DNA from 4 places in the Cupriavidus sp. MEYA8 genome. Region 1 is predicted to be linked to each of the others. Evidence: predicted binding sites of a transcription regulator. Region 1 holds the regulator's gene; each other region holds the start of a gene.

The links. The regulator FNR, encoded in region 1, switches genes on or off when oxygen is low (the NO sensors DNR and NnrR bind a similar motif). The targets are predictions, from matches to a motif close to TTGATNNNNATCAA.
Region 2: a site for FNR is predicted at 5,385-5,398, ahead of AC5WJ1_RS26450 (DUF3079 domain-containing protein). Genes of this name have one in related genera too.
Region 3: a site for FNR is predicted at 5,033-5,046, ahead of AC5WJ1_RS03995 (DUF3149 domain-containing protein). Genes of this name have one in related genera too.
Region 4: a site for FNR is predicted at 4,030-4,043, ahead of AC5WJ1_RS08090 (hemerythrin domain-containing protein). Genes of this name have one in related genera too.

Annotation. Positions count from the first base shown of each region.
Region 1 covers NZ_CM181221.1:2,187,641-2,195,287, reverse strand. Annotated here, with positions in the region: gene ccoP (cytochrome-c oxidase, cbb3-type subunit III) at 1-405, shown strand, start outside; gene ccoG (cytochrome c oxidase accessory protein CcoG) at 455-1,927, shown strand; gene AC5WJ1_RS10145 (FixH family protein) at 1,963-2,172, shown strand; gene AC5WJ1_RS10140 (hypothetical protein) at 2,169-2,414, shown strand; gene fnr (fumarate/nitrate reduction transcriptional regulator Fnr) at 2,475-3,200, opposite strand; gene AC5WJ1_RS10130 (sulfite exporter TauE/SafE family protein) at 3,278-4,039, shown strand; gene scpB (SMC-Scp complex subunit ScpB) at 4,597-5,463, shown strand; gene rluB (23S rRNA pseudouridine(2605) synthase RluB) at 5,469-7,349, shown strand.
Region 2 covers NZ_CM181222.1:2,068,471-2,076,117, reverse strand. Annotated here, with positions in the region: gene AC5WJ1_RS26475 (GMC family oxidoreductase) at 1-965, shown strand, start outside; gene AC5WJ1_RS26470 (TauD/TfdA dioxygenase family protein) at 1,037-1,945, shown strand; gene AC5WJ1_RS26465 (aldehyde dehydrogenase family protein) at 1,993-3,414, shown strand; gene AC5WJ1_RS26460 (AI-2E family transporter) at 3,793-4,989, shown strand; gene AC5WJ1_RS26455 (hypothetical protein) at 5,121-5,336, shown strand; gene AC5WJ1_RS26450 (DUF3079 domain-containing protein) at 5,464-5,673, shown strand; gene gabD (NADP-dependent succinate-semialdehyde dehydrogenase) at 5,908-7,356, shown strand; gene AC5WJ1_RS26440 (hypothetical protein) at 7,367-7,647, opposite strand, start outside.
Region 3 covers NZ_CM181221.1:860,730-868,376, forward strand. Annotated here, with positions in the region: gene hemF (oxygen-dependent coproporphyrinogen oxidase) at 1-741, opposite strand, end outside; gene purD (phosphoribosylamine--glycine ligase) at 904-2,172, opposite strand; gene AC5WJ1_RS03985 (YebC/PmpR family DNA-binding transcriptional regulator) at 2,261-2,986, opposite strand; gene AC5WJ1_RS03990 (helicase HerA-like C-terminal domain-containing protein) at 3,163-4,689, shown strand; gene AC5WJ1_RS03995 (DUF3149 domain-containing protein) at 4,771-4,932, opposite strand; gene upp (uracil phosphoribosyltransferase) at 5,069-5,719, opposite strand; gene AC5WJ1_RS04005 (MFS transporter) at 5,882-7,282, opposite strand.
Region 4 covers NZ_CM181221.1:1,753,771-1,761,417, forward strand. Annotated here, with positions in the region: rRNA gene AC5WJ1_RS08070 (23S ribosomal RNA) at 1-554, shown strand, start outside; rRNA gene rrf (5S ribosomal RNA) at 670-783, shown strand; gene AC5WJ1_RS08080 (IS256 family transposase) at 954-2,219, opposite strand; gene AC5WJ1_RS08085 (hypothetical protein) at 2,847-3,062, opposite strand; gene AC5WJ1_RS08090 (hemerythrin domain-containing protein) at 3,348-3,932, opposite strand; gene cax (calcium/proton exchanger) at 4,123-5,193, opposite strand; gene AC5WJ1_RS08100 (alpha/beta fold hydrolase) at 5,257-6,048, opposite strand; gene AC5WJ1_RS08105 (hypothetical protein) at 6,967-7,329, shown strand; gene AC5WJ1_RS08110 (tetratricopeptide repeat protein) at 7,366-7,647, opposite strand, start outside.

The sequences.
Region 1 (7,647 bases):
GAGACCATCCAGCAGACCATTGCCAAGGGCCGCAATGGCGTGATGCCGCCGTTCGCATCCACCATCGACGGCAAGCTGGCAGGCGACGTGGCGCAGTATGTCCGCTCGCTGTCGGGGCTGTCTTCGGATCCCATCCGCGCCTCGCGTGGCGAGAGCACTTTCAAGTCGACCTGCGCGGCTTGCCACGGTGCCGGCGGCAAGGGCAACCAGGCACTGGGCGCGCCGAACCTGTCCGATAACGTGTGGCTGTATGGCAGTTCGGAAGGCAGCATCGTCGACGCCATCCTGAAGGGGCATAACAACCATATGCCGGCACATGAAGAGATCCTGACGCCAGAGCGGATCCGCATGCTGACGGCCTATGTCTGGGGTCTGTCGAATACCGGCGGGGGTGCCGGCCAATGACAGGCGACTCATCTGAGCGGGCGCGGGCCGCCCGCAGGAGAAACCATCCATGAACGCACCCGGGACCGAAGAAATGGCCCGGGCGGCCGACCGCCAGCGGTCGGCCGCTGCGCCTGCCGAGACCTCGGATGAAACGCTGTACGAGGTCCGCCGCAAGATCTATCCGCGCTCCGTTACGGGCGCTTTCTCCAGTTGGCGCGTCTGGCTGGTCCTCTTCACGCAGCTGATCTACTACGGCACGCCCTGGCTCCAGTGGAACGGACGCCAGGCCGTGCTGTTCGACCTTGGCGAACGCAAGTTCTACATCTTCGGGCTGGTGTTGTGGCCTCAGGATGTCATCTATCTCGCCGTGCTGCTGGTCATTTCGGCGCTGGCGCTGTTCCTGTTCACGGCGATCGCCGGGCGGCTGTTCTGCGGTTACGCCTGTCCACAGACGGTCTATACCGAGATCTTCATGTGGATCGAGCGGCGGATCGAAGGCGACCGGATCGCCCGCATCCGTCTCGACGGCGACCCCTGGAGCCTGCGCAAACTGCGTATCAAGGCCACCAAGCACTTCCTGTGGGTACTGATCGCGCTGTGGACCGGCTTCACCTTCATCGGCTACTTCGCGCCGATCCGTGAGCTGGGTGGCGAGCTGGCGAGCCTGTCGCTGGGCCCGTGGCAGACGTTCTGGATGCTGTTCTATGCGTTCGCCACCTGGGGCAACGCTGGCTTCATGCGCGAGCAGGTGTGCAAGTACATGTGCCCGTATGCGCGTTTCCAGAGCGTGATGGTCGACCGCGACACCTACGTCGTGACCTACGACGTCGGCCGGGGCGAGCCGCGCGGCAGCCGTTCGCGCAAGACCGACCATCGCCAGGCGGGCCTGGGCGATTGCGTCAACTGCAGCATCTGCGTGCAGGTGTGCCCGACCGGCATCGATATCCGCGATGGCCTGCAGTATGAATGCATCGGCTGCGGCGCGTGCATCGACGCCTGCAACCAGGTCATGGACAAGATGTCCTACCCGCGCGGGCTGATCCGATACACTTCGGAGAATGCCATGCGCAAGGCGCTGTCCGCGGCAGCATCGCGCAAGCGCCTGCTGCGTCCGCGTGTCATCATCTATTCCGTGATCTGGGTCGCGCTGCTCGCTGGCTTTGTGGCTTCGATCGCGCTGCGCACGCCGCTGAAGGTGGACATCATCCGCGACCGCGGCGCGCTGGGCCGGGAGGTCGAAGGCCGCTGGATCGAGAATGTGTATCGCCTGCAGCTGATCAACACGACCGAGGGGCCGATGTATATCAGCGTGCGAGCCGACAGCGACGAGCTGAAGCACCTGACGGTCGAATATGACAAGCAGGCCGAATCGCTGGCGCCGACCTCGAACCGGCTGTTGCCGATCCGCATACGCGTGCCGATCGAAGACGCGGCGCAGGGTACGCACAAGATCAGCGTGACGGTGACCAGCGAAGGATCGGAGCAGGGCAACGCCGAGATCCGGCAGAGCACCAGCTTTATCGTGCCGCGCGACCTGTGACGCCAGGCGCTCGGTGCAGAACTCAAGGGGGCATGATGAATCAGCAAGGCAATCCGTGGTGGAAAGAGCCGTGGCCGTGGCTGTTGATGAGCGGCCCGCTGGTCGCGATGGTGGCGTGCGGCGTCACCATCTGGCTTGCGTCGTCGCATCCTGACGTGCCGGTGCAGGGCGCAGCGCGCCATGGACTGGTGGTCGAGAAGGCCGAGGCGGTGCGGCCTCAGCCGAGCGCAGCGAGGCAGCCATGAGGTTGCGCTGGCTGATGTGGGTCTTGTGGCCCGGGTTCCTGATGGCGGGCTTCGCCACCGCGACGGTGTTCTCGGTCGTGGACCCCGGTGATCTGAAGTTCTTCGGGCATCCGATCGAGGCGTCGCGCGAATCGATCTACACGATGAGCTTCCTGCTAGCGTGGATCTTCTGCGCGCTGTCCAGCGGGTTGACGCTGTACACGATGCCGACGCGGCTCAGCGATACCGACGAGTTGGAGTGAATGCCGATGCCTGCGCCGCCCCGCGCGGCGCAGGCGCAAAGCGGCGGGTGGTGGGAAGGGTCAGCAGCTACGGCTGTAGAGCTGCTTGATGCCGGCGAGATCCACCAGCTTGACGTGGCGCTGGCGAATCTGGATCAGGCCGGCTTCAGCGAAACGCGAGAACAGGCGGCTGACGGTTTCCAGCTTCAGGCCCAGGTAGCTGCCGATTTCCTCGCGGCTCATGCGCATCACGAATTCGGTCGACGAGTAGCCGCGCGCCGACAGGCGCTCAGACAGGTTGATCAGGAAAGCGGCCAGGCGTTCTTCGGCGCGCATCGAACCGAGTGTCACCAGCATCATCTGGTCGTGCGTGATTTCCTTGCCCATCAGCCGCAGGAACTGATGCTGCAGCGAAGGCAGGTCTGCAGACAGCGTCTGCAGGTCCCCAAGGCGGACTACACAGACCTCGGTATCTTCCAGCGCGGTGGCGTCCGAGGCATGCTGCATCTCACCGAGGCCGTCGAGGCCGACGATTTCGCCTGGCAGGTGGAAACCGGTAATCTGTGAACGGCCGTCTTCGGTCGTGACATGGGTCTTCAGCGTGCCGAAGCGAACGGCGTAAACCGCGGTGAGGGGATCGCCCATGCGATACAAGGTCTCACCCTTATGGACCCGGATGCGTTCCTGCACCAGCGTGTCCATCTTGGTGAGGTCTTGCTGGGACATGCCAACCGGAAGGCACAGTTGCCCCATCGCGCAAGTGGAGCAACGGGGCGACATCTCAGTGATTGGAATGGAGGTGAGCAATTGGAACCTGCAAGAGTGGATGCGAGGGCGCGACCCCGCCATTTTACCGTGCGATGTGATGAGGCAGGGAGTCAGATTTGCCATTTGGTGTACTAATTAGCGTTTTTATGCTGGCATTGCTGGGCGGCGTGCACTGCGCGGCAATGTGTGGCGGCATCGCACTGGCGGTTGAACAGCCGCGTGGCGGCGTCGCGGCCCTGACCTTCGTGCGTAGCCGCGCTGCCTGGGCCGGCGAGTTGCTGGCAATGCACCTGGGCAGGATTTCGACCTATGTGCTGCTTGGCGCGCTGTTGGGCGCGATTGGCGCCGGCGCGTGGAAGCAGGACTACCTGCCGTTGCAGCGCTGGTTGTTTGGTGCCGGCAGTGCCATGCTGCTGTGGTCGGGCTGGCGCGTGCTGCGCGGCAATGCCTTTACCGTCGCGTGGCTCGAGCGGCTGGCGGTGCGGGCAGGCAGCGTGCTGGCGCGGCAGCTTGGGCGGCTGGGCGGCGGCGCCATGCCCACCTTCGTGCGTGCGCATGGGGGGCTTGCCAGGCGCTATGGTGTTGGCCTGGCGTGGGGGCTGGTGCCGTGCGGCATGGTCTATGGAGCGCTGACGCTGGCGCTGCTCGCCGGCAATGCCGGTTCCGGTGCGCTGGTGATGGGTGTGTTTGGCATCGGTACGCTGCCCAACCTGCTGGTGCTGTCGGGGCTGTCCGGCTACCTGCGCAGCCTGTCGCGGCGGCGCGCGGTGCGCGTGGGCGCGGGCGTGGCGGTCATGGTGTTCGGGGCCCTTGGTCTGGCGCGCGCGGTGTTGTTGCCACATTCGCTGGCAGAGCAGGGTTTCTGCCTGGTCTTTTGAGACGTATGCGGCGCTCGGCGCGTCGGATGGTGGTTGCGGGCGAGGGCGGGAATGCCATACAATCGCCAGCATTGCGGTATCGCGCGGTGTTTTGTAAGCAGCGGCGAGCAGCGCCAGCGGCCTTCCTGCCAGAAGGTGCGCCCAGGGCGGCGGGGAGTGTTGGTAGTTCGATTCCCGGCCCGTCCCACGGTCCATCCGGATCAAATGATCTGGTTCAAAAGCCCGGCTGGCACTGCGGTGTTGGAGATGCCGGCCTTGCTCCCGATACCCGTTTTTCTTGCGTCCGAGGCGTTCAGTTCGCCGACAGCGGCGTCCGTTGTGCGGACGCGCCACGCAAGAGGTTCGCTGACCGGCCCATGGCGGCATGCGAACGATCTCCTGCCGGAGTGACCCGGCAACTCGATGCAAAGAAAGGGAAGTGCACGGCTTGGATGCAGCAGGCATCCGGGTGAGCTGCGCAATGAGATGGCGATGGCATTGGCATCGCTGTATCCAAAATCTCCGGTGCCCCGGATCCGTCCGGGAGCAGGTGCAAAGACAGGCTGCACACCATCAACATGAATACCCAAGAGGCGAAGATCGTCCTCGAGACGGCGCTGATCTGCGCGCAGGAGCCTTTGCGCGTCAATGATCTGCGACGGTTGTTCGCCGACGACGTCGGCGCGGACACCGTCCGCGTGCTGCTGGAGGAACTGCGCCAGGACTGGCGCCCGCGCGGCGTGGAGCTTGTGTCGCTGGCCAGCGGCTGGCGCTTCCAGAGCCGCCCCGAGATGCGTGAATACCTTGATCGCCTGAATCCGGAAAAGCCGCCGAAATACTCGCGCGCCGTGATGGAGACGCTGGCGATCATCGCTTATCGCCAGCCGGTGACGCGTGGCGATATCGAGGAAATCCGCGGCGTGACGGTCAGCACGGAAGTCATCAAGAAGCTGGAAGACCGCAGCTGGATCGAGGTGATCGGGCACCGCGACGTGCCGGGGCGCCCGGCCCTGTATGCCACCACCAAGGCGTTCCTGGACGACCTCGGGCTGCGCACGCTGGACGAGCTGCCCCCGCTCGAGGATGCCCAGGCGCAGGCGCAGGCAACGCTGCTGGACCAGCAGGCCATCGATTTCGAGGCGCTGGCGGCAGGCAAGCCTGGCAGTGCCGATGAAGAGGCGTTTGCCGAGCCGGCCCGGCCCGAGGCATCCGCCGCAGGCGAGCCCGAAGCCACGGACGCCGGCCAGGGGTCCGCCGACGGCGCAGTCGCCAACGGATTCGACCTGCAGCCGCACCAGCATGGGGCGGAGGAACTGGGTGCCGAAGGCGAACCAACCGAGCTGGGCAATCCTGCCGATTCCGATCCGGACGGGGCACGGGCTGAACTGCCGGAAGACGGCGCCTCGCCGCACCCGAGCGAGCACGACGAACGCGTGCCGAACTGAACAACATGCAACATCCGATAGTGAATATCTTGTCTGATTCCGTTGAGCAAGACACCCGCCATGCGGGCGCACCCGCCGATTCCGGCGCCGCCGAACCCGGATCGGGCAGCGAAGCCGCGCCCCGCCGCAAGGGGCTGCGCCGCGGGCTGAGGAACCTGGTGGCGTCGCGCCGCCAGGCCACGCAAGATCGCGATGCCGGCCGCGCCGAAGGCGCCGAGGCCGGTATGCCCGGCGACGCCGCGGAAGCGGCCCCGGCGCCAGCGGCGGCCGGCGGGCGCGGTGCCCAGCGCGGCCGCGGCAAGCGCAAGCCGGCTCAGGGCGATGGCGGCCAGTCGGCGCAGGCCCCGGCCGACAAGGCGCACAAGGCGCACAAGGCTGAAAGCGGCGAGAAAGCCGAAAGAGCCGAGAGGGCGGACAAGGGTGAGCAGGCGCCCCGCAAGCGCAAGCCGAACCCGCGCAGCGGCAAGTCAGCCGCTCCGGCCGAGGGCCAGGGCGCTGCCGGCCGGCAGCCGCAGGGCCGCCGCAAGGAGGGTGCCAAGCCGCAGGGCCAGCGCAAGGGCCAGGGCCAGGGTGGTGGCGACAAGGCCGCGGCCAGCAGCGAGGACCTGTTCCGCTTCGTGATTTCCGAGCAGTACGACAAGGAAGACACGGTCATCCCGCGCACCAAGGCGAAGCCGGTGCGTGAGCTGTCGGCCGAGGACGACGCCCCGAAGCTGCACAAGGTGCTGGCCGAAGGCGGCCTGGGCTCGCGCCGCGAAATGGAAGAGCTGATCCTGCAGGGACGGGTCTCGGTCAACGGGCTGCCGGCGCATATCGGCCAGCGCATCCTGCCGGCCGACCAAGTGCGCGTCAACGGCAAGCTGATTCACCGTAAGGTCTCGACCAAGCCGCCGCGCGTGCTGCTGTACCACAAGCCGGCCGGCGAAATCGTCAGCCAGTCGGACCCGGAAGGCCGTCCGACCGTGTTCGACAGCCTGCCGCGCATCAAGTCCGGCAAGTGGGTCGCCATTGGCCGGCTGGACTTCAATACCGAGGGCCTGCTGATCTTCACCACCTCGGGCGATATCGCCAACCGCTTCATGCACCCGCGCTACGGCGTCGAACGTGAATACGCGGTGCGCACGCTGGGCGAGCTGGCCGAAGCCGACCGCCAGCGCCTGCTGCACGGCATCAAGCTGGACGACGGCGAGGCCAACTTCCTGCGCATCGCGGACGGCGGCGGCGAGGGCGTCAACCAGTGGTACCACGTGGCGCTGACCGAAGGCCGCAACCGCGAAGTGCGGCGCATGTTCGAGGCGGTCGGCCTGACCGTGTCGCGCCTGATCCGTACGCGCTACGGGCAGTTCCTGCTTCCGCGCGGCCTCAAGCGCGGCCGCTGGCAGGAGGTCGAGCCCAATGACGTCAAGGCGCTGATGACCGCCGTCGGCCTGAAGGTGCCAGGCAAGGGCGAGCAGTCCGGCAAGGGCGCGACCAAGGTCGGCGGGCGCAAGCAGCGTACCGAAGCGGCGATTGCCGGCATGCCGATGCATACCGGCATGGACGGCCTGCCGCGCTACGAGCAGGGCGGTGCGCGGGGCGGCAGCCGCGGCGGCCAGCCGGATCCGATGAAGACGTCGATGGGCTACATCAGCCACGGCCCCACGCTGCTGACCTCGCACGCGGCCAACCTTGGCGGCGGCCGCGGCACCGGCGCGCGCCAGGCGCGTGGTGGCGGTGGCGCCGGGCTTGGCGGGCAAGGCAAGCCGCAGCGTCGTGGCGGCGGCGAGGCGAACGGAAACGTCATGCCGAAGGCGGCGAAGGCAGGCGGAAATCGCGGCCAGCGTGGCGGCGGCGGTGGTGGCAATCGCGGAGGCAGCCGCGGGGGCAATCGCGGCGGCAATCGCTGAGTGCCTGATGCCGCGCACGGCGGGGTGACGACCCGCCGGCGCGGCGCGTAATCCGCGAGTATGTCTGGCTTTTGCCTTTTCGACATAATCCGCGTATAATTCAAGTCTATTCAAAAAGCCATCCTCGCCGAGGGTGGGCGAATGATGGGCATTGCGCCCATTTTTTTTTGGTTCGCCCGAATTCGGTCCCGCGCCCCGGCGCGTGCGGGATGGCGGACAGGCAGCACTGCAGCAGGGTCGTCCCGGACGGCAGCGGCGGGTTTGCCTGCCAACGGTGTTGATGGCCATTACTCGGGAT
Region 2 (7,647 bases), on a different replicon from region 1:
CGCAGGCGCTGCGGATCCTGTTCGAGGGCCGGCGCGCCACCGGCGTGGAGATCGTGCGCAACGGCGAGAAGCAGGTGCTGCGCGCGCGGCGCGAGATCGTGCTCAGCACGGGTGCCTTCAACTCGCCGCAGTTGCTGATGGCTTCGGGCGTCGGCCCGGCGGCACAGCTGCGCGGCCTTGGCATCGACGTGGTCCACGACCTGCCCGGCGTGGGCGAAAACCTGCAGGACCACCTCGACATCATCGTCAACAAGCAACTGCATTCGACCGACCTGTTCGGGCAGACCGCAGGCGGGCTGCTGCGCATGGCGGGCGAGGTCATGCGCTACCGGCGCCACCGCACCGGCATGGTCACGTCCAACTTTGCCGAGGCCGGCGCGTTTTTCCGCAGCCGTCCCGAGCTTTCCATCCCTGATGTGCAACTGGTGTTCGTGGTCGCGCTGGTCGGCAACCGCAACATGGACAAGCGCAGCAAGCTCGGCCACGGCTATTCGTGCCATGCCTGCGTGCTGCGCCCGAAGAGCCGCGGCCACGTGCGCCTGCGCAGCGCGGACATGCGCGACGCGCCGCTGATCGACCCACGCTTCCTGTCGGCGCAGGAGGACATGGCCGGCATGGTGGCCGGCGTGCGCGCCATCCGCCGCATCTTCGCCCAGCCGGCGCTGGCGCAATACGGGGGCCGTGAGCTGCTGACCGACGATTTCGGCCCGGACAACAGCAACGAAGAGGCCATCCGCCATTTCATCCGCACGCACGCGGACACCGTCTACCACCCGGTCGGCACCTGCAGGATGGGGATCGACGACATGGCGGTCGTCGATCCCGAGTTGCGCGTGCGCGGCATCGACGGGCTGCGCGTTGCCGATGCCTCGGTGATGCCGACGCTGGTCGGCGGCAATACCAACGCGCCGACGATCATGATCGGCGAAAAGGCTGCGGACCTGATCAAGGCCTCGGCCCGCTGAAAACCCCTCGCCGCCTGGCTGGTCCGGGCGGCGAACTGCATCCGCAACAGCCATCACAAAGGAGACAACGCATGCAAGCCACCGCCCTGACCCTCAGCCCGGAAGCGTTCCGCGCCCAAGACCCGGCCTCCTGGCCGTTCACCGTGCGCCGCTGCACGCCTGCCATTGGCGCCGAAGTCGAAGGCATCGATTTCCGCGAAGCCCTGGATGACGGCACCTACCTCGCGCTGCGCGCCGCGCTGCTGACGCACAAGGTGCTGTTCTTCCGCAAGCAGGCGATCACGCCGGCGCAGCACGTGGCCGTCGCGCGCCGCTTCGGCGAACTCGAAGTGCATCCGATGTTCACCAACCATCCCGAGCATCCCGAGCTGGTGGTGTTCGGCCGCGACGGCGAAAAGCGCGGGCGCGAGAACCTGTACCACTCCGATGTGTCCTGGCGCGAGATTCCCTCGACGGGGTCGATGCTGCGCTGTATTACCTGCCCCGAGGTGGGCGGCGACACCATCTGGATCAACATGGCCGCGGCCTATGAGAAGCTGCCCGAGGACGTGAAGGCGCGCATTGCCAACCTGAAGGCGGTCCATGACGCGATGCCCACCTTTGGCGCCGCGCTGTCCGAGGAAAAGTATGCGGAAATGCGCGCCAAGTACCCTCCGATGGTGCATCCGGTGGTGCGCACCCATCCGGAAACCGGCGAGAAGATCCTCTTCATCAACGAGGCCTTCACCACGCACTTCGCCAACTTTGTCAAGGAACAGGCCTACCGCATCGGCTCGGACTATCGCCCCGCCGAGCTGGACCTGCTGCAATACCTGTACCGCCAGGCGGCAGCGCCCGAATACCAGGTGCGCCTGCGCTGGCAGCCCGACACCATCGCCCTGTGGGACAACCGCTCCACGCAGCACTACGCAGTGCAGGACTACTTCCCCGCCGTGCGCCACATGAACCGCGCCACCATCATCGGCGACCGTCCGGTATGAGCGGCCCCTCCCCATCGATTACCCCATCGACCTGCGAGGCAAACCCGATGAAACTCGTCGACAAGTTCTATATCAACGGCCAGTGGGTGCAACCCGCGCCGGGTGCAACCCAGGCCGATCTCATCGATCCGGCCACCGAGTCGGTGGCGGGCAGGATCGCCATGGGCACGGCTGCCGACGTGGACCACGCGGTAGCTGCCGCGCGCGCCGCCTTGCCGGCGTGGTCGGCATCCACCCGAGAGGACCGCATCGCCCTGCTCGAGCGCATCATGGCCGCGTACCAGGCGCGCCTGGGCGACCTGGCGCAGGCGGTGCGGCAGGAGATCGGCGCGCCAATCACCGTCGCCACCAACCTGCAGGCCGCGATCGGCCTGGCGCAATTGCAGGCCACGGTGCAGGCGCTGCGCGAGTTCGAATTCGAAAGCCAGCGCGGCAAGAGCTACCTGTTGCGCGAGGCCATCGGCGTGGCGGCGCTGATCACGCCATGGAACTGGCCGCTGAACCAGATCGCCGCCAAGGTGGCGCCGGCGCTGGCGGCGGGCTGTACCGTGGTACTCAAGCCATCGGAAATCGCGCCCCTCGACGCGCAGATCTTTGCCGAGATCATGGATGCCGCCGGCACGCCGCCGGGTGTATTCAACATGGTCTTTGGCGAAGGCCGCGTGGTCGGCACGGCGCTGTCGTCGCACCGCGATGTCGACATGGTCTCGATCACCGGCTCGACGCGCGCCGGCGTCGAGGTGGCGATCAGCGCCGCGCCGACGGTCAAGCGCGTGACGCAGGAACTGGGCGGCAAGTCGCCGCTGGTGATCCTGGACGATGCCGATTTGCAGGCCGCCGTGACCAGCGGCGTCGCCCACGTGATGCTGAATTCCGGGCAGACCTGCATCGCGCCGACCCGCATGCTGGTGCCGCGCGCGCAGTATGAACAGGCGGTGCAGATTGCCGTGGTGGTGGCCAACGCGGTCACGGTGGGCGACCCCGCCGATGCGCAGACCAAAATGGGACCGCTCTCCAACCGCGCACAGTACGAGAAGGTGCAGCGGCTGATCGGCGTCGGCATCGAGGAAGGCGCGCGCGTGGCCGCCGGCGGCCCGGGCCGTCCCGAGGGGCTGGCGCAAGGGTTCTATGCCCGCCCGACCGTCTTTGCCGACGTGCGCAATGACATGACCATTGCGCGCGAGGAGATCTTCGGGCCGGTCTTGTGCATACTGCCTTACGACACCGAGGACGACGCCGTGGCCATCGCCAACGATACGGAGTTCGGCCTGGCGGCGTACATCGCGTCGTCCAACCCCGAGCGCACCCGCAAGCTGGCCGCGCGCCTGCGGGCCGGCAGCGTGCGCATCAATGGCGCGTCGATGGACATCTCGGTGCCGTTCGGCGGCTACAAGGCCTCGGGCAACGGTCGCGAGTTCGGTCCGGAAGGCATCGCCGAGTATCTCGAAACCAAGACCGTCACCGGCTGACCGCCGTAATGGCCCGGCCGCAGGCGCCCCGCAATGGGCGCCTCGCAACACGAGCCCGGCCATGAGAGGCCCGGCCCGGCAGCGCTTGAGCTGCCGGCCGGGCTTTTCCGCCTTGTTGCCAAAGGTACCGAACCCGGCGCGCCGGTACAGCAGGGCCTCCCTCACCAGTTCGGACAGCGCCCGCTGTATGGGGGATGCCCGCGCCACCTGTCCCGACCGTTCAAAATTGCCGTGGCAACTTGCAGGCGCAAATGCCGCGCATGCCACACCCCGACCAGCCGCCCTTGTCTGACACCAGCAGTCGGCGGCGTCCGACAGCCGCGCGTCGCCAGGCAGCTACATTTCAAAGACAGCCCCTTTTTTGCCGAAGCGCCGGCTATGTCGACCGTTCCCGACCCTGCTCCGTCCCCGATACCGCATGCCGAGCCGCCTGCTCCTGTGGAAGCAGATCCGGCAGCGCCGGCCGACGCCCCGACGGTGGCGATTGCGCCTGCCACGGTGTCCGCGGCCCTGCAGCGCGCCAGCACGGCGCTGGTCGTGCTGGCAGTGCTGTTCTCGCTCTATGCCGTGCATCTCGCCCGCGATTTCCTGGTGCCGGTGGTGATCGCGATCGTGCTCGCCTACCTGCTCGACCCGCCGGTGCGCGCGCTGCAGCGGCTGGGCATGCCGCGCGTGGCGGCCGGCACGGTGGTGCTGCTGGCGCTGCTGTGCGCGCTGCTCAGCGGCGCCTACCTGCTGCAAGGCCAGGTGGAGTCCATCGTCAACAGCCTGCCCGAGGTGGCCAGCAAGCTGTCGCGCTCGGTCGGCGCCCTGCTGAGCGGCGACGATTCGATGTGGCAAAAGGTCCGGCGCGCCGCCACCGTGCTCAGCGGCGCCGGGCAGCCGCCGCCGGTGCGCGTGCCGCACGTGGTGGTGGACCACTCGGGGGACCAGATCAACACCATGCTGCTGGCCGGCTCGGTGAGCATCTTCACCATGGCCGGCCAGGCGGTGGTGGTGGTGTTCCTGCTCTATTTCCTGCTGCTGGCGGGCGACACCTTCAAGCGCAAGTTCATCAAGATGGTCGGCAATACCATCTCCGAAAAGAAAATCAGCGTGCACATGCTGGACGAGGTCAACCGCTCGATCCAGCGTTACATGGGCATGCTGCTGGTGACCAATGCGGCGCTGGGGGTCTGTACCTGGCTGCTGCTGAAATGGCTTGGCGTCAATAACGCGGGCAGCTGGTCGATCGCGGCGGGCGCGCTGCACCTGGTGCCTTACTTTGGCGCAATGGCGATCGCGTTGTGCCTGGGCATGGTGACGTTCATGCAGTTCGGCACGCTCGGCATGGCCGCGGCAGCCGCGGGCGGCTCATTGTTGATCGCCACGCTGATCGGCTCGCTCGTCACCACCTGGATGACGGGTCGCATGGCCAGGATGAATGCCGTCGCGGTGTTCGTGGCGCTGCTGCTGTTCACGTGGCTGTGGGGCGTGTGGGGGATGCTGCTCGCGATCCCGCTGATCACCATTGCCAAGGTCGTGGCCGATCACATCGAAGGGCTGGAAGTGGTGGCGGAGTTCCTTGGCGAATAGTCTGTTCGCTTTCCCACGCGCCGGCGCAACACCGGCGCGGACCCGCGCATCCCCAATGCATCTATACTCAATCCACGGATGCTGCACCACAGCATTTTTCCTGCTGCGGAATTCGTGCTGGAGGAACCAACATGCCTTTGTGCGACCTTTGCCTGTCGCAACTGGACCGGCCGGGGCATTTCCCGCCACATGCGCGCCTGCTGAAGTCGGCCACGCTAAGCACCACCAGCGGCCAGAACGCTTTCGTGTACCGCTGCGGCGATTGCGGCGAAAGCCTGCTGCTGGCCTCGTCGGATGGCGAGGCGCCGGACCGCTGGACATGGCTGGACGCCGATGGCTGGCGCTGAAGCCGGAGCCGGCGCAATCGGCAGGTCCGCGCTGGGCTTCGGCCCGCCTTGATCTTGGGCAAATCTGCATTGTTGGGGGGCCGGATAATCTGGCTCAAGCGGGCGCTTTCCGCCCGCCAACCACGCCATGGCCAAGAAATTTCCCCTGCACCCAAGCCATCCCGAGCGCGTCTGCTGGGGTTGCGACAAATACTGCCCGACCGACGCCATGGGATGCGGCAACGGCTCCAGCCGGACGCAGCATCCCATCGAACTGCTCGGCGACGACTGGCTCGACTACGGCGACTGGGGCATCGAGGCTCCGGACGCTCCCGCGCGCGGACCCGCTCCGGCCTGACCGGGCCCGCATCACCGCACCTTCACCCAGCCGTCCTGCTTCTCGCGGGACGCCCGGTGCATGCCGGCTCCTTCCCAGGCATCGCGCGATGACCGGCACGCGCGGCAGGCCCCGCACGGCTTTCACGCTTTCACGCGGCGGCGGCAAGAACCTCGACGCGGGCCGGATTACAATCGCCCTCAGGCTATCCAGCCCTTCCGCCTACCGCCCCCAAAGCCTTCCACCTGAACCATCATGCTCAACCTCCAGGATTCTTCGCTGCTGCGGCAGCAATGCTATATCGACGGCCGCTGGACCGATGGCGAGCGCCGCATCGACGTGACCAACCCCGCCACCGGCGAACGCGTCGGCCAAGTGCCGCAGCTGGGCGCCGAGGAAACCCGCCAGGCCATCGAAGCCGCCAACCGCGCCCTGCCCGCCTGGCGCGCGCGCACGGCCAAGGAACGTTCGGTGCTGCTGCGCAAGTGGTTCGAGCTTATCCTGGCCAACCAGGAAGACCTGGCGCGCATCATGACCGCAGAGCAGGGCAAGCCGATCGCCGAGGCACGCGGCGAAATTGCCTATGCGGCCTCATTCATCGAATGGTTTGCCGAAGAAGGCAAGCGGGTCTATGGCGACACCATTCCCGCGCCGGCCACCAACCAGCGCATCGTCGTCACCAAGGAGCCTGTCGGCGTGTGCGCGGCGATCACGCCGTGGAACTTCCCGGCGGCGATGATCACGCGCAAGGCCGGCCCTGCGCTGGCAGTCGGCTGCACCATGGTGCTCAAGCCCGCGTCGCAGACGCCGCTGACCGCGCTGGCGCTGGTGGCGCTGGCCGAGCGTGCCGGCATTCCGGCCGGCGTGCTGTCGGTGGTGACGGGCTCGGCGAGCGCGATCGGCGGCGAGATGAGCGGCAACCCGCTGGTGCGCAAGCTGACCTTTACCGGCTCGACCGAGGTGGGCCGCGTGCTGATGGCGCAGACCGCGTCGACCATCAAGAAGGTGTCGATGGAGCTGGGCGGCAACGCGCCCTTCATCGTGTTCGACGATGCCGACCTGGATGCCGCGGTGGAAGGCGCGATCGTGTCGAAGTACCGCAATGCCGGCCAGACCTGCGTCTGCGCCAACCGCATCTACGTGCAGGCGGGCGTGTACGACGCGTTCGCGCAGAAGCTGGTGGCCGCCGTGGCCGCGCTCAAGGTCGGCAACGGCATGGAGGATGGCGTGCGCATCGGACCGCTGATCGACGACAAAGCCGTGACGAAGGTGGAGGAGCATATTGCCGACGCCGTCGGCAAGGGCGCGCGCGTGCTGCATGGCGGACAGCGCCACGCGCTCGGCCATTCGTTCTTCCAGCCGACCGTGCTGGCCGATGTCGCGCCCGGCATGCTGGTCGCGCGCGAGGAAACCTTCGGCCCGCTGGCGCCGCTGTTCCGCTTCGACACCGAGGACGAGGTCGTGGCCATGGCCAACGATACCGAGTTCGGCCTGGCCAGCTACTTCTATGCGCGCGACCTGGGCCGCGTCTGGCGCGTGTCCGAGCGGCTGGAGTACGGCATGGTGGGCGTCAATACCGGGCTGATCTCGAACGAGGTGGCGCCCTTCGGCGGCGTCAAGCAGTCGGGCGTGGGCCGCGAGGGCTCGCACTACGGTATCGAGGATTACCTGGTCATCAAGTACACCTGCATGGCCGGGATCTGACCCGCGCGCCCTAGCGAAACCGCTCGATCTGCTCACAGAAGCGCTGCATCTGCTCGAACTGGTAGCGCGCATGGTCGGCGCCGTACGGCTTGCCCAGCTCATGCAGCGCGCAGTCGGCGGCCCGCGACAGCGCTTCGAGCGCCTGTGCCAGCGCCCGCCCTTCCACGCTGCGATGCCGGCGCAGGCGCCACGACAGCGATTCCTGGCCCTTGCCGAACAGGCTCTGGTCGAGGTGGCCAAGCCGGTCGGCAGTGGCCTGCGCATCGTGGAGCGCCGCCAGGTAGGCGCAAA
Region 3 (7,647 bases), 1.3 Mb from region 1:
GTTGAATTCGACATAACGCCCGCGCCGGTAGGCCTGGAAGCCGCGCTCGCGTTCGCCGTAGGGCGTGTCCTTGCGGGCCTGCAGGATGGGCAGGTAGGCGTCGAGGAAGGCGTCGCCGACCGATTGCATCATGGCGAAGCTGCGCTCGAAGCCCAGCGCCGAGAAGTCGTCGAAGAAGATCCCGCCCACACCGCGCGCCTCGTTGCGGTGCTTCAGGAAGAAATACTCGTCGCACCACTGCTTGAAGCGCGGATACAGCTCGTCGCCATATGGCGCAAGCGCCTGCTTGCAGGTGCCGTGGAAATGCGCGCAGTCGCCGGCATTGCCGTAGTAGGGCGTCAGGTCCATGCCGCCGCCGAACCACCAGACCGGCTCGGCGCCGGGCTTGACCGCCAGGAAGCAGCGCACGTTCATGTGGACCGTGGGCACGTAGGGGTTGCGCGGGTGGAACACCAGCGATACGCCCATCGCCTCGAAGCTGCGCCCGGAGAGTTCAGGCCGGTTGGCGCTGGCCGACGGCGGCAGGGTATCGCCGCTGACGTGCGAGAAGCCCACGCCGGCGCGCTCCATCACCGCGCCGCCTTCCAGGATGCGGGTGCGGCCACTGCCGCGCAGGCGTTCGGTGGGCGGCTTCTCCCAGGCGTCGGTCAGGAACGGCTGGCCGTCGATGGCGCCGATGGCGTCGGTGATGCGGTCTTGCAGGCCGAGCAGATAGGCACGGACTGCCTGGGAATCGATCATGGTGGGCGGAAAACGAATGGACCGGATGGACCGGGCTGATGGCATTCCGGCAGCCCTGGGGCTGCCGGCTGCGTCACAGCGTTGTCACGATTGTACCGGCTGGGGCGGCCAGGTGGTCGCCAGAGCCCGCTGAGGCCGCGCCGGCGGCCAGCCGGTGGCCAATCAGCGCTTGATGGCGCGATAACCGATATCGGTCCGGTACTGCATGCCGTCGAACCGGATCTGCTCGACCGCGGCATAGGCGGCGCGCTGCGCGGCCTTGACGGTGTCGGCCAGCCCGACCACGCACAGCACGCGCCCGCCCGAGGTCAGCAGGGTGCCGTCCTTGAGCGTGGTGCCGGCGTGGAAGGTCACGCTGTCGTCGGTTTCGGCCGGGATGCCGGTGATGACATCGCCTTTGCGCGGGCTGTCCGGGTAGTTGTAGGCGGCCATCACCACGCCCAGCGCGGTGCGGCGGTCCCAGTCCAGCTCGATCGCGTCGAGCTTGCCGTCGACGGCGTGCTCCATCACGTCGACCAGGTCGGTCTTCAGGCGCGCCAGGATCGGCTGGGTTTCCGGGTCGCCCATGCGGCAGTTGAATTCCAGCGTCTTCAGGTTGCCGTCCTTGTCGATCATCAGGCCGGCGTACAGGAAGCCGGTGTAGGGGATGCCGTCCTTCTCCATGCCGCGCACGGTCGGCAGGATGATCTCGCGCAGCGCGCGCGCGTGCAGCGCGGGCGTGACCACCGGGGCGGGGGAGTAGGCGCCCATGCCGCCGGTGTTGGGGCCGGCGTCGGCGTCCAGCAGGCGCTTGTGATCCTGGCTGGTGGCCAGCGCCAGAACGTTCTTGCCGTCGACCAGCACGATGAAGCTGGCTTCCTCGCCCTCCAGGAATTCCTCGATCACCACGCGCGCGCCGGCGTCGCCCAGCTTGTTGTCGGCCAGCATCATATCGACCGCGGTGTGGGCCTCTTCCAGCGACATCGCCACCACCACGCCCTTGCCCGCGGCCAGGCCATCGGCCTTGATCACGATCGGTGCGCCCTGCGCGTCGATATAGGCATGCGCCTGTGCGGCGTCGGAGAAGGTCTGGTAGGCGGCGGTCGGGATGCCATGGCGCTGCATGAACGCCTTGGCGAAGTCCTTGGACGATTCCAGCTGCGCGGCCGCCTTGCTCGGCCCGAAGATGCGCAGGCCCTTGGCACGGAAGATATCGACGATGCCGGCCGCCAGCGGTGCCTCCGGCCCGACCACGGTAAAGGCCACGCCTTCGCGCTCGGCAAAGGCGGCGATGACCTCCGGATCCGTCAGCGGAACGTTCTGCAGGCGCTTGTCGAGCGCGGTCCCGCCGTTGCCCGGCGCCACGTACACCACCTGTACCCTGGGGGATTGGGCCAATTTCCAGGCCAGCGCGTGTTCACGTCCACCCGAGCCGACAACCAATACTTTCATGATCCACTGCCAGAAAAGAAACAGATACTAAAAGGCGGCGGCCTGGTCTGAGTCCGGGCCGCCGCCATGGGGGGCTTGTTGCTTCAGCTTAGTCTTCGATCACCGCGTTGGTGAAGACTTCCTGCACGTCGTCGAGGTTTTCCAGGGCGTCGAGCAGCTTCTGCATTTTGGCCGCGTCGTCGCCGGCGAAGCTGATTTCGTTCTGCGGCTTCATTACCACGTCGGCGACTTCGGCCTTGAAGCCGGCGGCTTCAAGCGCGGCCTTGACCGCCGGGAAATCGTTGGGCGGGCAGGTCACTTCGATCGAACCGTCGTCATTGGTGACGACGTCGTCGGCGCCGGCTTCCAGCGCGGCGTCCATCAGCTTGTCTTCCGGCGTGCCGGGCGCGAACAGGAACTGGCCGCAGTGCGTGAACATGAATGCCACCGAGCCTTCGGTGCCCATGTTGCCGCCATGCTTGGAGAACGCGTGGCGCACTTCGGCCACGGTACGGGTGCGATTGTCGGTCAGGCAGTCGACGATGATGGCCGCGCCGGCCAGGCCGTAGCCTTCGTAGCGGATCTCTTCGTAGTTGGCGCCTTCCAGGCCGCCCACGCCGCGCTGGATCGCGCGCTGGATGTTGTCCTTGGGCATGTTCGCGTCCATGGCCTTGTCGATCGACAGGCGCAGGCGCGGGTTGGTGTCGGCATCGCCGCCGCCGAGCTTGGCGGCAACGGTGATTTCCTTGATCAGGCGGGTCCAGATCTTGCCGCGCTTGGCGTCAGCTGCGGCTTTCTTGTGTTTGATATTGGCCCATTTCGAGTGACCGGCCATGATGCTCTCCGAGGCGGAAAAGGTGTTATGCGGTGATGGAATGCGGGATGCCAGGCGCGGGCGCCAGGTGACGGATATGCCTGGCGGCTGGCTATAATCAGCCCAGGATTTTATCACGCGGGCCTGCCCGCGCCGCTGCCGCGGCGAGTCCCGCGGCACTTGCTACCAGGAAGACCATGGCCGACCCCATCCTTATCGGCAAGAACGCCGAACACGAGCTGGTGCTGCTGCCGCAGATGGGCAACCGCCACGGCCTGATCACCGGCGCCACCGGCACCGGCAAAACCGTCACGCTGCAGACGCTGGCGCAGGGCTTTTCGCGCCTGGGCGTGCCGGTGTTCATGGCCGACGTCAAAGGTGACCTGACCGGCATTTCGCAATCCGGCCAGTTGTCCGACAAGCTCAAGCAGCGCCTGGCCGACCTGGGGCTGCCGGAGCCGGCCTGGGGCGGATGCCCGACAACGTTGTGGGACGTGTTCGGCCAGAAGGGCCACCCGGTGCGCGCCACGGTCTCGCACATGGGCCCGCTGCTGCTGTCGCGGATGCTCGAGCTCAACGACACCCAGCAGGGCGTGCTCAACCTGGTGTTCCGCATCGCCGATGCCAACGGCCTGCTGCTGCTCGACGCCAAGGACCTGCGCGCAATGCTGCAGTACGTGGGCGACAACGCCTCGCAGTTCACGACCGAGTACGGCAATATCTCCGCCGCCTCGATCGGCGCGATCCAGCGCGGGCTGCTGGCGCTGGAGTCGCAGGGCGGCGATGTCTTCTTTGGCGAGCCGATGCTGAACCTGGAAGACTTCATCCAGACCGAGAAGGGCCAGGGCGTGGTCAGTATCCTGGCGGCGGACAAGCTGATGAACTCGCCGCGGCTGTATGCGACCTTCCTGCTGTGGATGCTGTCCGAGCTGTTCGAGAAGCTGCCCGAGGCCGGCGACCTCGACAAGCCCAAGCTGGTGTTCTTCTTCGACGAGGCCCACCTGCTGTTCAACGACGCGCCCAAGGCGCTGCTCGACAAGATCGAGCAGGTGGTGCGGCTGATCCGCTCCAAGGGCGTGGGCGTGTATTTCGTCACGCAGAATCCGGTCGACATCCCCGACACGGTGCTCGGCCAGCTGGGCAACCGCGTGCAGCACGCGCTGCGCGCGTTCACGCCGCGCGACCAGAAGGCGGTCAAGGTGGCGGCCACCACCATGCGCGCCAACCCGAAGCTGGACCTGGAAACCGCGATCGGCGAACTGGGCGTGGGCGAGGCGCTGGTGTCGTTCCTGGATGCCAAGGGCACGCCGTGCGTGACCGAGCGCGCATGGGTGCTGCCGCCGGGTAGCCGCATCGGCCCGGCGACCGACGAGGAGCGCAGGCAACTGATCGCGAATTCGCTGGTCGCGGGGACCTATGAAGCGGCCGTGGATCGCGAATCGGCTTACGAAAAGCTGCGTGGCGGCGTGCCGACGGTGGCCAATGGCAAGGGCAAGCCGTCGGACGCCAAACCTGAAGCCAAGCCGGAAGCGGAACAGGACAGCGGCTGGCTTGGCACTGCCGGCGACATCTTCGGCACGCTGACCAAGGGCACCGGCAAGAGCGGGCGCGGCGATTCGATCCTGGAGTCGATGGCCAAGTCGGCCGCGCGCACGGTGGGTTCGCAGGTGGGCCGCGAGCTGATTCGTGGCGTGCTGGGCAGCTTGCTAGGGAAGAAGAAGTAGTTGAACCCTTGAAAAGCCGCTGGTTTGCTCATCTCTCCCGCTCGCCGGGTAGGGGAGCAAACGATCAGCTCGCAGGACGCGCTATTGCCGCTGTCCGGCCTGCGCCTTCGCGGCCGCCGCATCCTCGCGCATCTTGCGCGCGAACATCCGGGCGAAGAACCAGCCCATGCCGATGATGAAAACGATCACGCCCAGGCTCATCAGGCCGGTGCTGGTGCTGAAGAGAATCTTGATGGCTTCCATGGTTGGCTCCCTCGGGTTGGCGGCATGTGCCGGCGGAAGAACCGCCAGCGGGTGTCGCCAGCGGGTGTCGCCAGTTTAGGGAGCCAGGCGGCGCGGGCTATTGAGGCTGGTCAAGCCCGCGCCGCGCCGGCACGCGTCAGTTCTTGGTGCCGAACAGCCGGTCGCCCGCGTCGCCGAGGCCCGGCACGATGTACGCATCCGCATCCAGGTGGCTGTCCAGCGAGGCCACGAACAGCTTCACGCCCGGATGCGCCTTCTGGAACACCTCCACGCCTTCCGGCGCCGCCACCAGCGCGACGAAGGTGATGGCCTCGTCCTTGACGCCGCGGCGCTTGAGCACTTCCACCGCATGCACGGCCGAGTAGCCGGTCGCCACCATCGGATCGCACAGGATAAAGCTGCGGTCTTCCAGGTCTGGCAGCCGCACCAGGTATTCGACCGGGCGGTGCTGCTCGTCGCGGTACACGCCGATATGGCCGATGCGCGCCGACGGGATCAGCTCGACCAGTCCATCGCTCATGCCCACGCCGGCGCGCAGCACCGGGACGATGGTCAGCTTCTTGCCGGCGATCACCGGCGCATCCAGCTCCACCAGCGGCGTGTCGATGCGGCGCGTGGTCAGCGGCAGGTTGCGCGTGATCTCATAGCCCATCAGCAGCGTGATCTCGCGCAGCAGCTCGCGGAAGGTGCGCGTGGACGTTTCCTTGTCGCGCATGTGCGAGAGCTTGTGCTGGATCAGCGGGTGGTCGAGGATAAACAGGTTGGGAAAGCGCGGATCTTGTTTCATGGCTGGCGGCGAGGGCTCGGCGGGGATAGGGGCAAGCGGCTGGAGCGGGCGGCCGGGTCGGGTGGACCCGGCCGCCGCGCCGTTGTAGCCGGATTGTAATGGAAGCGGGCCGCAGCGCGGCTGCGGCCCGGTCCCCGGCAAGCTGGCCTTATCCGGCGGGCGTCAGTCCAGCGCGCGGTCCTTGGACTCGATATCCACCATGAAGATGGCAAACGCCGCCACCGCCAGGAACGACGAAAGCAACCCAAGCGCGAGCGTGAACTGGGTGGCCATGATCGGCGCAATGATCGAAGGGGCGAACAGGCCACCGAATCGTGCCATCGCACCGGCGGTGCCCATGCCGCTGGCCCGCAGGTCCGTCGGGTACACCTCCGGCGTGAAGGCGTAGAGCGCGCCCCAGGTGCCCAGCAGCGCGAAGCTCATCAACAGGGTGGAGCCGACGATCAGCGCGGTGGACGTGCCCAGGCTGTACAGCATGCAGCCCGCGGCGCTGAGCAGCAGGAAGCCGATCAGGGTCGGCTTGCGACCCCAGCGCTCCACGCCGTGCGCGGCGAGCGCGAAGCCGGGGAGCTGGACCAGCGCGAGCAGGATCAGGAAGACCTGGCCACGCATGAAGCCAAAGCCCTGGCCGGCCAGCTTTACCGGCAGATAGACAAAGACACCGTAATAGGCGATCGAGATCAGCATCCACGCAGCAAGCAGGCAGATGCTGCGGCGCCGGCATCCGGCCGCGAACAGCGCGAACACCGATTTGCGCTCCATCTTCTGCGGCTCCAGCGGGGCGATCTCGACCGAAACCCGATTGGCCTTGGCAACGCGCTGCAGCACAGCGCGGGCCTCTTCCGAGCGCCCCGATTTATTCAGGTAGAGCGGCGACTCTGGCACAAAGAACCGAACCACTACGCCGACCAGCGCAGGGAGGCCGGTGACAAAGAAGATCATGCGCCAGGCATCGTTGCCTTGCGAGACGGCGACCAGCGCCAGGACGGCGAGCAGGATCGTGCCGACGGCCCAGAACGACTCCAGCAGCACCAGCCAGCGGCCGCGCCGGTCAGAGGGCAGGAACTCGGCCATCATGGTGTAGTCGACGGGCAACGTGCCGCCCACGCCGATGCCGGTCAGGAAGCGCAGCAGCAGGAGCCACTGGAAATCCGGGGCGAAGGCGGAGGCGACGCCACAGATGGCGTCAAGGATCACCGCCATCATCAGCACCGGCCGGCGGCCGATCCGGTCCGCCAGCCGGCCGAACGCGAAGGCGCCGATCAGCATGCCGACGAAGAACATCGTCCCGGTCTGCAAGGCGCTCGGCACGGGGATGCCGAATGTCGCGGCAATGGAAGGCGCGGTGAATCCGATCGACAGGACCTGCATCGCGTCGGCCAGCCACACCAGGCCGAAAATGCCGAACAGCCGATACTGGAACCGGCCGACACCGGCTGCGCGGATGCCTTGCTCGATCGTGATGGTCTGGGACGACGATGCCCGCGCGCTTGACTGCGGGGGCACGCTGATCGTCGCTTCGGGGATGGTCGTTGCTGCCATTGAGGAAATTGATGACGACATTTTGTCTACCTGTCTTTATAGGCTGATTCTTGAATTCGGAAGCCAAGCACCGCGATGCGGCGAAACCTGTGGCTACCCCAAGCTAGCGAGGCCAGACCTGGCCAGGTAGTCCTCTCGCAACACCTTCCTGGTACTGATACGACATAGTCACTCCTTGTTGTCTACCCTTGGTTGTCCGGGCCCGGGTTCCCGGTCGGCACGGCGAGGGACTACGCAAGCCCCGGGGCCAGCGCTTCCGGTGATGTAAAGGGCCAATCTTGTGGTCTTGTTGTCTCGTCTGCCGCTTGTGTGCGCGGTTCTTGCGCCGTCCTTGTGCCGGGAGGCACCGCGGCGCGGCTTTTGGTATCGATGCCGGCACTCATGTA
Region 4 (7,647 bases), 430 kb from region 1:
GAGACCGACAAGTCGAGCAGGTGCGAAAGCAGGACATAGTGATCCGGTGGTTCTGAATGGAAGGGCCATCGCTCAACGGATAAAAGGTACTCTGGGGATAACAGGCTGATACCGCCCAAGAGTTCATATCGACGGCGGTGTTTGGCACCTCGATGTCGGCTCATCTCATCCTGGGGCTGTAGCCGGTCCCAAGGGTATGGCTGTTCGCCATTTAAAGAGGTACGTGAGCTGGGTTTAAAACGTCGTGAGACAGTTTGGTCCCTATCTGCCGTGGGCGTTGGAATCTTGACGGGGGCTGCTCCTAGTACGAGAGGACCGGAGTGGACGTACCGCTGGTGTACCTGTTGTCTCGCCAGAGGCATCGCAGGGTAGCTATGTACGGAAGAGATAACCGCTGAAAGCATCTAAGCGGGAAACTCGCCTGAAGATGAGGATTCCCTGGAGGCTTGACCTCCTTGAAGGGTCGTTCGAGACCAGGACGTTGATAGGCTGGGTGTGGAAGCGCAGTAATGCGTTAAGCTAACCAGTACTAATTGCCCGTAAGGCTTGATCCTATAACCAGTGTGTTTCACCTGGTGTGTGTGATCGTGTCTGTGCCAGATACGCACAACCCCAACTACATCCCGATTCGTGACGCTGGCTTGAACCCCAGCGCCACAACCCCTCATGCCTGGTGACCATAGCGAGCTGGAACCACCCCTTCCCATCCCGAACAGGACCGTGAAACAGCTCCGCGCCGATGATAGTGCGGATTACCCGTGTGAAAGTAGGTCATCGCCAGGCTCTTATTGTGCAAAACCCCTCGACAGCGTGTGCTGCGAGGGGTTTTTGCTTTGGCGGTCACGCCTAGAATGGTGCAGCGGCCGCCAGGCCAGCGACTATGCTTCTGCCACCTGATCCGCCGGCGGAGATAAAGTCAAATCTGGTGTATGAAGGTTGATCGTGGCCGGTCGTCAGGCGGCGAGTTTCTGCTGAACCGGCGGATTGTCTTGCGCCGGGGCACCGTCCTTGAAGGGGACGCCCTTCAAGAGCAGTTCGATGTGTTCGGCACCTTTGATGCGGCGCCATGTTTTCTCGGCTTCCTCGATCAGCTTGAAGGCCAGGCCAAGGAAAGTCGCTCGTGACACGCAATTGCGCGTGCGCGTCGTGCGGTGACGCACGGTCGCGAAGGTCGACTCAATCGCGTTGGTCGTGCGGATGTGCTGCCAGTGCTCGGCCGGGAAGTCGTAGAAGGTCAGCAGGCTGTCTCGGTCCTTGGTGAGCACGCCGGTGGCCTTGGGGTACTTGGCGCCGTAGATCGTCGCAAAGCGATCGAAGGCAGCATAGGCATCTGCCCTGGTGGCCGCCATCCAAATCGCCTGCAGATCTGCCTTGGCGCGGCCGTGCTGGGACTTGGGCAAGGCGTTCAGGACATTGCCCATCTTGTGGAACCAGCAACGCTGGGCGCGCGTGGCCGGGAACACCTCCTCCAGGGCAGCCCAGAATCCCATGGCGCCATCGCCGACCGCCGCCAGCGGGCCAGCCTGCAGGCCGCGGGATTTCAGGTCCAACAGTACTTCCACCCACGATGCCTTCGATTCCCGATAGCCGTCACCGATCGCCACGCGCTCCTTCCTGCCGTCTGGCGTAACGCCGATGATGACCAGCAGGCATTGCCCGTCCGATCCCTCGCTACGCAGACCCGTGTGGATGCCGTCCACCCACCAATACACATGGCGCGCCGCCGACAGATCACGCTGATTCCAGCTCGCATGCTCGTCTGCCCACTGCGCCTTCAATCGGCTCACCACGTTGGCCGATAGCCCTTTGGCATCCTCACCAAGCAGCACCGACAACGCCTCGCTCATGTCGCCTGTCGATACTCCCTTCAGATACAGCCAGGGCAGCGCTGCACTCACCCGCGGCGACTTCCTCACATACGGCGGCACGATCGCCGAGTTGAACTTCACGCCAGACCCGGACCGATCGCGCACCTTGGGCACCTTCACGGCAATCGGGCCGGCCCCCGTCAGCACCTCGCGCTCCGGGAGGTAGCCATTGCGAACCACGGCGCGCTGCCCGCTCAACGTCTTGACGTTACTGAACTGCTCAAGCAGCTCTGCCAGCTCCACTTCAATCGCCTCCTGGATGACCCGCCGAGCCCCGCGCCTGATCAGCTCCTCGAGCCCAAGCCCGATTTCCGATAGACCGACTGCTTCTTTCCCTTTATCCTTGCTCATGGTGGACCTTTCTTGTGCTGGTTTCCGATCTCGACAATCAGATTCTCAGCGGAAAGCTCCACCGCCCTCTACTCCGCGCCTCAAATTCCCCGCCCGTACACCAGTTTCGACTTTAGCTCCCGCCGGCGCCGCCTGTGCCGCAAGCGTCTGTGCCACCCAGTATCCGGTATTGACCTCGATATCAGGGATACAACTATATCGACTTTACTTTCGGCCAGTCCGACTTCGCCAGCCACCGCCTTACGGCAACCGGTATATCACGTTGACAACATCTTCTTTGACGACAGCGTGCCGGCTGGCCATTCGATCATCACCGACAATGCCGAGGATTCGCCGTTAGGCACCAACCAGCCGCCGTATATCAATAACGGCAGCTTTATCCAGTCGCACAATATCCTTCGGCATATCTACGGCAATCTGCATGCCCCTTCACGTCAGCTGAGCGGACGCCTGCTACGCTTCGACCAGACGGAGTTCTTCGGAAATGAAGCGCGGGCAAGCGTTGACGCCGAGCAGGCGGTAGAACTCGCGAGTGCGTTCCACGCAGGACTCCAGCAGCCTCCGCCGGTAGCCATGTCATATAACCCATGGCTCGGGCGTGCGGGCAATGCTGGGCAGGGAGGGAGTCTATTGGGGTCGGACCGCCAGCAGCCGCATCAGAGCCAGGCCTCTTGCGAAGCGAGACTGCACCGGCTTCTCGTCAAGGATGGCCACAAGAAGCAAGCCAAGGGACGGGCTGAAGATCATCGAGAAAGTCGTCCAGGCCGCGCCGGAGCGCCCCAGCCCGTTGGCAAAGAAGCCGACCAGAACGGAGAAAATCAACCAACAGGCAATGGCGAACATGACGGAAACTCGCAAGGGGGATCTACAGTGGCGTCGCGCGGGACGGCGTGTCGCTCTCACTCCCTTTCGCTTGTGCTGTCTTGCCGAATCGGTGGATGGAGGGGAAGCGCTGCTATCAGTATGTGAAATCGCCGCGCCTCCATTTGACGTGGCGGGACAAAAATTTTGCTGTTCGGGACAGTTAGGGTTAGTTGGGGGCCGGTGCAGTGCGCTTGGGTGGGGGAAGGGACGGATACCGCACAACCTTCTTTGCGAGGCCTTGGATGCGGCATCGGGGTCGTGGTTTCAAGCCAGCTCGTGATGATCAGGGGAGGGGATATACACACTTGCTTCGCCGTCAATCAGTCTCCGCAAGGCTGCGAAACGCTGGTGTACATCTTCTCCAAATAATGGATCGACGCTGGCCGGCTCAATGGCCGCGACCGCTGCCCAATCTTCTTCGGTTAGCAAGTGTGCGGCACGGGGCATGACCTGTTTCTCCTCGGTGGAGAGATGATTGCGATAGTAGGCAAGGTACATGGCGGCAGCGGCTTCCAGCGCCGTTCGCGACGTTATGACATCTCGTTCCGCTTCATGAAGCCGGTTGAGCAAATCCTCGCCTACCGCTGCAATCACACGATGCTCTTGCAGAAGCCGGCTGATCACAATGCGCATGCCTGGGTCTCGCTCGACGAGCAGCGCGTATGCAACATCCTCCCGAGGATGGTGAACGCAATCGCCATACTTGCGCATGTACTCGATGATCAGCTCCATCAAACCGTAGTTTGGCTGCTCCTCCTGGTAAAAGGCGCTCACCTCTCTCTCCAACAGGTCGAGCAGGCTGGCGAAGTTGATATGGTCGGTATGCCAGGCGGCAAGTTGGTTATTCATGGTGCCCCTCCCGGGAGGTCGAGTGGATCTTGAGTCCGCATCCATATCGGAATTGCAAGATCCTGATGACACCATAGGCATCCGTCACCATGGGGATCTGATGCAGATCAATCAGACTCCAGATGCCTTGACGACTCGCGAGCTAACTGTCGAGCTTGTCACTTGCGCTTCAGCCGTGGCCGGCCATGAGTTAGCGCGGCAGGAAGAAGAAGGTGAGGGCAAGCGCGAAATAGACCATCAGGAGTTGCGTGCCCTTGAACCAGTCGGCGCGTCCGTCGCTTGCCATTTGCGCCGTGACCAGCACTGACAGGACCACAATGAGTACCAGGGCTGGACGAAAGGCCAGGTCCATCGGAGCCGGACCGAGAAAATGGCTGACGAGCACCAGGACTGGCGCGACGAAAAGTGCCACCTGGACGCTGGATCCCACCGCAATGGAAAACGAAAGGTCCATGCGATTTCTGATGGCTGCGGTAATGGCCGATGCATGTTCGGCTGCATTGCCCAGGATTGCCACGACGAACGCGCCGACAAAAATTTCGCTGAGGGCGTAGGCGTGCATCATGGGGCCAATAGCGCCCACCATGATCTCGCTCATCCACGCCGTCCCGACGGTGGCTGCCGCCAGTATCGCTAGCGCGCGGGGGGCGTTGGCAGGTGGCTTGTCTTTCTCGCGTTCTGTCGCCGCCATCCCGGCTTCGTGTGCACTGCGGAACAGCGCAGGATGAGTGACCAACGAAAACAACAGATACAGCGCGTAGATGACAAGCAGCGCAATGGAAATACAGACGCTGAGCCGGTACAGCACGTCTGATCTGTCCGCTACGGCTTCGAAGCTGGCAGGGAGGACCAGCGCGATCGCCGACAGTATGAGCATGGTCGCCTGCGAACGCGCACCGCGCGGGTTGAACCGTTGCTCGGGATAGCGAATGCCCCCCGCGAGCATCGCGGCGCCAAACACCAGCAGCAGGTTGCCGACAATGGAACCGACGATGGAGGCTTCCACGACCTGATGAAGGCCTGCACGCAAGGCAACCAGTGCAATGATCAGCTCCGCCGCATTGCCGAATGTCGCATTGAGCAAGCCACCGATGGCCTCGCCCAGCCGCTCTGCCAACTGCTCGGTGGCATGGCCCATCCGTCCCGCAAGGGGAAGGATGGCCACGGCAGAAGTCAGGAAAATGAGCAGATGCTGGTCGGCCGCGAGGAATTCCAGGGCAATCGCGATCGGCACGAATACGAGAAGCCAGTTCATCCACATGGGGCGTTCCTTTGCAAGGGCTGCCAGCGCCGAGCGGATCAGTGTGGCCTGTGCGCACGACGATCATTCGTGCCTGGCGATAAAGCCCGCAACGGTGTCGTACAGCAGGTGCGGCTGCTCCAGGAAGATGAAGTGGCCGCCGTCCAGCATGACAAGCTCGGCGCCGGGGATTCGCGCGGCAATCTCCGCGGAGAAGTAGGGCGGGGCGCAGAAGTCGCGCTCACCCACCACTACCAGCGTCGGTGTCGAGATAGAAGGAAGGTCCTCGAAGGCGTCATGACCGACGATCATCTCGATGCGGGCAAAGCCGATCTCTGGTTCAAATGTGCCGGCCGCTGTCGCGTCCACCCATGCCTGCACCTGCTGCGGGTGCTCGCGCATGAATCGCGCATCGAACAGGAACAGCGCGTTGGCCTCCGTCGAGGCGCGCAGGCCGGAATCGTTCAGCATGCGTTGCCGCATGGCGAACTGGCGACGGTAGAACGCATCCGCGCGAGCAATCGAGGAGACAATGGTTGCGCTGCGCAATAACTCGCGGTGACGGATCGCCAGTAGCTGCGCGATGGCGCCGCCGGTTGAAGAACCGACGACATGGACTGGTCCGCATCCGACGGCCTCGACAATCCGCGCCATGTCTCGCGCGTGCTGAGGAATCGTCATGTCGCGGGCGGTGTGCTCAGATGCACCGGTTCCCCGGTGGTCCGGGATGATCACCTGGTGATGCGAGGCGAACAGATCAATCTGCGGTCCCCAGGATGCACCCACTCCCGCAAGCCCGGCCAACAAGAGAACGGTTGAACCCTGGCCCTTGATCTCGTAGTGGATACGAACACCGTCTGAGGTTACGTCTGGCATGTTGCTTCCCCGGTTTAGGGCAGCGTGAGAAGTCGAAGGGGTCGAAGATCGCGCCGTTGACGCCAGCCCGGCGTGCTTCCGTATCCGACTCCGGATGCAAGGGGGACTGTGCGAAAAGCGTACATACTGGTATAGGCGGATCGTCCTCTTCGTCAAAGCCCTGCCTGGCACAAGGGCGCGCAGCAAGACCGGCCGGCCAGGGTGGCGCTCAGCGCGCGCGCATCCCATACTAGAAGCGGTGCCCTGAGGACCAGGGGGCTCAGGCTGGCGCAAGAGCGCCGGCTCCGAGCAAGCATGAAGGGCGCCCAAACGGCTAAGGAGCAAGAGCTAGATATGAAAGCGCTAGGCGTGCTTCTCGGCATATCCATGGCGGCTGGGGTTGCGCCTTACGCCGGAGCCGCTGGATGCCAATACGACATGCAGTGCAAAGGGGAGCGAATCTGCGAGAACAGTCAGTGCGTCTCTCCCGGGGCACAGGAGCGGAGCGTCGATCCAGGCATCAAGGTCCCTGCGGCTCCAAAAAGCATCCCCAAAGCTGAGCAACCCACCCGGGCTTTCCCGGCAACGAAAAATGTTCCGGCGCCTGCGCCACCTCCCAAGTCTGCGCAAGTGACGAAAAGCGTTCCCGCCCCTGAGCACGCCATGCCGGCTGAGCGATCCGCCATGGCTTCTCCCGCAGTGGTGAATTCTCCGGCGCCTGCGACGGAATTCCGATTCTGCTGCACCAAGGTCGGTAAATTTCCCATGGACCCGGAAGCGAGCGCGGACGGCCCCCTCAAGCAAGGCGATACCTGTCATGGGATCACCAGTTACGGGACGCCGCTACCTGGCACGCCCTGTAATTAAAAGGTTCCACGCCCATCGCGCCAGAACGCGATGGGATGACCGCCTGTGCCCGGGCCTGGAAGGGAGCGTGTCATGTCCGTAGCACTTCGATCTTCGCTTTGCCAATTCTTCGTCGCCTGCTGCCTTGGCATCGCAGCCTGCGGAGGGGGCGGCGACGAAGAGGGCAATGACGGCGGCACCGGCACGCTGATGATCTCCATCTCCGGCCTGCCGTCCGGGACGTCGGCGGCCATCACGGTACTGGGGCCCGGCGAGTTCCGCCAGACCGTGACCCAGCCGACCACGCTGTCCAACCTGGCTCCTGGCAGCTATACCGTCAGTGCCGCCAATGTGCTGACCAGCAGCGCGCTGCTCAAGCCGCAGCCGCCCTCGCAGACGGTGGGGGTGGCCGCGGGCGCACGCGCCTTGGCCATGGTGGCTTACGAGGCAACATAGCGGTTGTCACCGAGCCACGCACCCGTCGTCCCAACCTTATGCCGCCTTCACGGCCGCCGCGTCGCGCGTGCCGTCCGCCGCTTCGCGCTGCAGCGCGGAGGCGCGCTGCGCCAGCTTGCTGAGGCTGGGGTTCATCGGCTTCAGCTCCATGCGTTCGGCCGCCAGCGCGCAGGCCAGGTTGGCGCGTTCGCCGCGCAGCGCCGACTCGATCAGGGTCAGGTTGATCAGGTCGCGCTGGGCATGGCTGCCGCCGAAGCGGTGCGCGATCTGGCGCACCGGCATCAGCAGCTCGATGCTGCGATCGTAGTCGCGCCGCGA